2 regions of the Streptomyces sp. NPDC001848 genome follow, and region 1 is predicted to be linked to the other one. Evidence: riboswitches for the same ligand, from Rfam matches in the RefSeq annotation. Region 1 holds a riboswitch; the other holds the start of a gene.
What was found. A riboswitch is a leader RNA that binds a small molecule or an ion and turns the genes downstream of it on or off. The one in region 1 is predicted to bind cyclic di-AMP.
Positions count from the first base shown of each region.

Region 2: linked by a shared signal. The riboswitch ahead of ACFYZJ_RS36915 (M23 family metallopeptidase) and the one ahead of ACFYZJ_RS08335 (C40 family peptidase) in region 1 are both predicted to bind cyclic di-AMP.

Region 1 is NZ_JBIATP010000003.1:448,800-450,989, forward strand. Features, by position in the region: gene ACFYZJ_RS08325 (ATP-dependent Clp protease proteolytic subunit) at 1-287, shown strand, start outside; gene ACFYZJ_RS08330 (hypothetical protein) at 295-600, shown strand; cyclic di-AMP (ydaO/yuaA leader) riboswitch at 917-1,112, shown strand; gene ACFYZJ_RS08335 (C40 family peptidase) at 1,116-1,589, shown strand; gene ACFYZJ_RS08340 (DUF6328 family protein) at 1,752-2,190, shown strand, end outside.
Region 2 is NZ_JBIATP010000027.1:81,234-83,423, reverse strand. Features, by position in the region: gene ACFYZJ_RS36920 (aldo/keto reductase) at 1-173, opposite strand, end outside; gene ACFYZJ_RS36915 (M23 family metallopeptidase) at 256-1,260, opposite strand; cyclic di-AMP (ydaO/yuaA leader) riboswitch at 1,272-1,430, opposite strand; gene ACFYZJ_RS36910 (PP2C family protein-serine/threonine phosphatase) at 1,646-2,190, opposite strand, start outside.

The DNA.
Region 1 (2,190 bases):
AGCGGTTCGCACTGCCCGGCGCCCGCATGGTCATCCACCAACCCTCCCTGCCGGAGCCCGTCGAGGGCCAGGCCAGTGACCTGTCCATCCAGGCCGAGGAGTTGACGCGGATCCGCGGCCGGCTGGAGGAGATGCTCGTCCGGCACACCGGGCAGAGCCGGGAGCGGATCGCCGCCGACATCGAGCGCGACGCGATCTTCGACGCGCCGGCGGCGGTGGAGTACGGCCTGATCGACCGCGTCATCCCCAGCCGCAGGGCCTCGCGCACCACGCCCGGCGCGAGGTGAGGCGCGGATGCTGCCGCCGGAACTGCCCCCACTGCCCGCGCTGACCCGCGCCGAGGCGGAGCTGATCGACCGTTACCTCGATGTGATCGACCTGCTCGGCCGTATCAATCCGGCGCACTCCGGGGACACCTACCGTGGACTGCGCGCCGCCCAGGCCCTGGTGAGCAAGGCGATGGCGCTGCGCGAGGCGCTGACGCTGATGCACCAGCGAGGGGAGCACGAGCTGCACGGGCCCACCCTCGCCCGGGCCCTCCGCGTCCTCGACGGCGAACGCCGCGCGGCCCGCGTCACGGTGCCACCGGACCCCGGCTGACGGAGAGTGAGCCGACCCCGCGTGTCGCGCGGTTGCTGAAACCGGCCGAACGGGGTACCGCCATCCGAGTAGATTCCTCTCCTTCCGGAGGCCCGGGGAAGTCGCACAACATGCGTGGCCCCAGGGCGAAATGATCTGCTCCGGTGCAGGTCCGGGGCCTCGTCCATCCCCTCAACCCCGTTCGAACGAAGGGTTGTCCACCCGAACGGGTGAGTGGTGAGTAATGCCACAAACCCCCGATTCCGTTGTGATTTTCCGACGCCTTTAGGTGAAGATCCCTTCCTGACGACAAGCCCCCGCCACCGCGGCGGGGCGGTCCGGGCGGACGCCGAGTCCTGCCGCCGCCCGGATGACCGGTCGACAGGAGTGGATCGGCAGGAGTGGAGGACCCAGCAAGGCGGGCCGCCGGAGAGATCCGGGCGGTCCTTGGGGTGAAGCCGCGTCAGCGGCCGGGCTACTTCGCCAGCCCGAATCCGACAGGTCATCCTTCACAGGCGGCTGACGAAGGGTTGCGCATGACTGCGCTCAATCGAGTCCCGTCGCTGCTGGGCCGGGCCGGAACGGCCTCCGCCCTCACCATCGCCGCCGTCGGCGGCGGCATCGTGGTCCCCGGCATCGCCTCCGACGCGTCCGCCGCGACCCCGGCGACGAAGGCACTGCAGATCGCGGCGTCCAAGAAGGGTTCCCCCTACCAGTACGGCGCCGCGGGACCGCGCCGTTTCGACTGCTCCGGGCTGACGCTGTACGCGTTCAAGAAGGCGGGCAAGACCCTGCCCCGGACCGCGGCGGCGCAGTACAACAAGACGCGGCACATCTCCGCCTCCCAGCGGCAGGCCGGGGACCTGGTGTTCTTCCACTCGGGCAGCAACGTCTACCACGTGGGCATCTACGCCGGGAAGGGCAAGATCTGGCACTCCCCGAAGACCGGGTCGGTGGTCAGGCTGGAGACGATCTGGACGAAGAGCGTCTGGTACGGCCGCGTCCGCTGAGGCCGTACGGGGGGTGACGGCGGCTGCCTGCCGTCACCCCGCGACCCGCCGCTCGGCGAACACCTGCGACAACTCACGCAGCAAGCTCACCGGGCTCAGCAGCCCCACAACCCACCCACCGGAGAGGGCGTGAGGAGAGGGCTGAGCGGATACTCGTTGACCATGGCCGACCGACCTCCCGAGCAGGCACGACGCGAGACCCCCCTGGAGCGTGCCGACCGCAACTTCGCCGAGTTGCTGCAGGAGCTGCGGGTCACCCAGACAGGGGTGCAGATCCTGTTCGCGTTCCTGCTGACCCTGGCCTTCACCCAGCGCTTCCCCACCCTGGACACGGTCCAGCGCGCCACCTACGTGACGACGCTCCTGCTCGCCATGCTGGCCGCGGCCCTGTTCACGGCGCCCGCCGCGCTGCACCGGTCGCTGTTCCAGCAGAACGCCAAGCCCGCCATCGTGAAGGTCTCCTCCCGTCTGGCCACGATCGGGATGGGCGTGCTGATGCTGGCGTTCACCGGATCGGTCCTGCTGGTGGTGGACGTGTCCCTGGGCCGCGTGGCCGGGATCGCGGCCGGGGCGGGAACGCTGCTCGTCTGTGTGGGGCTGT
Region 2 (2,190 bases), on a different contig from region 1:
ACCCAGGCCGAGTACGCGTCGGCGGTGTCGACGAAGTTGCCGCCGGCCTCCGTGTAGGCGTCGAGGACGGCGACGGACTGCGCCTCGTCGGCGGTCCAGCCGAAGACGTTGCCGCCGAGCGACAGCGGGAAGACCTCGAGATCGGACGAACCCAGCTTGCGAAGAGAAGTCATGCTCTGCATCAACGCCCCGGCCGGACCGGAGTCTTCCGGGAGGCCGGCAAAGATCTTGTGAACGGGCGTGCTTCCGCGGGGGTCAGGGGTTGAGGCCCTTGCTCTGCAGCCAGGCCATCGGGTCGATCGCGGCGCCGCCGTTCGGGTGCACCTCCAGGTGCAGGTGCGGCCCGGTGACGTTGCCGGTCGCGCCCACGCGGCCGATGACGTCGCCCGTACCGACCTTCTGCCCGACCGTGACGCTGATCGACGACTGGTGGCAGAACCACAGCTCGGTGCCGTCGTCGAGGGTGAGGATCGTGCGGTAGCCGTACGAACCGGCCCAGCCGGCCTCCGTGATCGTGCCGCTGTGGACGGCCTTGATGAGCGTGCCGGTGGGCGCGGCGAAGTCGAGACCGGTGTGGTAGCCGGAGGACCACATGGCACCGGCGTCACCGAAGCGGGAGGTCAGGGTGTAGGAGGAGGTCGGCAGCGTGAACTGCTTCGCGAGTTCGGCGAGCCGCGCGGCCTCCTCGGCCTTCTTCTTCTCGGCTGCGGCCTTGGCCTGCGCGTCGTCCTGCGCCTTGGCCGCCGCGGCGGCGGCCTTCTTCACGGCGGCGTCCTCGGCGGCCTGTGCCGCCGCCCGCGCGATCCGCTGCTGCTGGGACTCGGCCTGCTGCATGATCCGGGCGCGCAGCGCCTCGCCCGCGTCCTTCGAGCCGGTGGCGTCGGTCCGGCCCACGCTGCTCAGGGGCGTGGCCGAGCTCTTGGGGGCGCCGGAGTCGTCACCGATGAGGGCCTTGGCGGAGTCCGTGACGGAGGAGAGGTCCGGCAGGGATATGGACACCGGCGGCTTGCCGGACTGCGCGGTGGCCAGGCCGCCCGCGCCGACGGCGGCCATCACACCGACGCCGAGGACGGTGGAGCTGCGGGCGAGCCCGCCCCCGCGCTGCTTGGCGACGCGGTGCCGGCCGCGGACGGGACGGACGGAGTCCTCGGTGGGGTTCCACTCCTCCCAGGGGCCCTCGTCGGTGCCGGGCGCGATGTCGAGCGTCCGAGTGCCGTCAGGGGCGAACGAGGTGCTCTGGGCAGGCCGGTTGAACGCCACGTGGGCGCACTCCTTTCCTTCCGTCTCGCCTACCGGGTTAGCTGACGGGTTCGGAGCAGGAAGGTCTCCTACGCGCGTATAACCGGCCGTGCGACCACGGCGGTATCCGCTCGATTCACCCCAAGGTGGTGGTTCCCCGGCTCCCTCGCGGGATTCGGCAGGCGCGCACGGAGCCGCCTCTGGTGACGGCTGGGACGACCGCGCTGCGTTATCGAACGTTAATAGACGCGGGGCCTGGATTCCAAGCGGTTCGGACAGATCCGTTCACGCCGCTGGCCAGGACTTTTGCGACCCGAACAGGGGAAAAAGGGCGAGTCGCCCGCGCCTCATGAGCCTCACAGGTATTGACAGTATGTCAGTCGTTATGCGCTGAGGCATCACTCGCTCACTGTTCGTGCCCGCGCCCAGCGCGTCCGGGCCGACGCACGGCCAGCAGAGCCATGTCGTCCGTGCCGCGGCCGCCGGTGTGCCGGGCGACTTCCTGCGTGACGGTGCTCAACAGGGCGCCGGGTCCGGGGAAGACCCGTCCGGCGAGGCGGACGGCGGGGTCGTAGAACCGGCCGAACGCGTCCCGCGCCTCCGAGACCCCGTCGGTGTAGAAGAGCAGCGTCGCGCCGGGCGGGAAGTCCCACTCCTCCGCCCGCGCGGGCCAGAGGCCGAGGTCGCCCAGGCCGAGCGGCGGCGCGGGGTCGCGGGCCCCGAGCTCTCGCAGGGAGCCGTCCGGGAGCAGGAGCAGCGGGGCGGGGTGGCCGCGGTTGACGACGCGGACGACGCCGCAGCCGTGCGGGATCTCGGCGAGCACCGCGGTGGTGAACCCCTCGAACTCCTCGGGCCCCTCGCGCCCGCCGCGTTCGCGCGACAGCGCCCGCTCCAGGCGCTGGGCGACGGCCTCTAGCGACGCCTCCTGTTCGGCGGCCTCCCTGAAGGCGC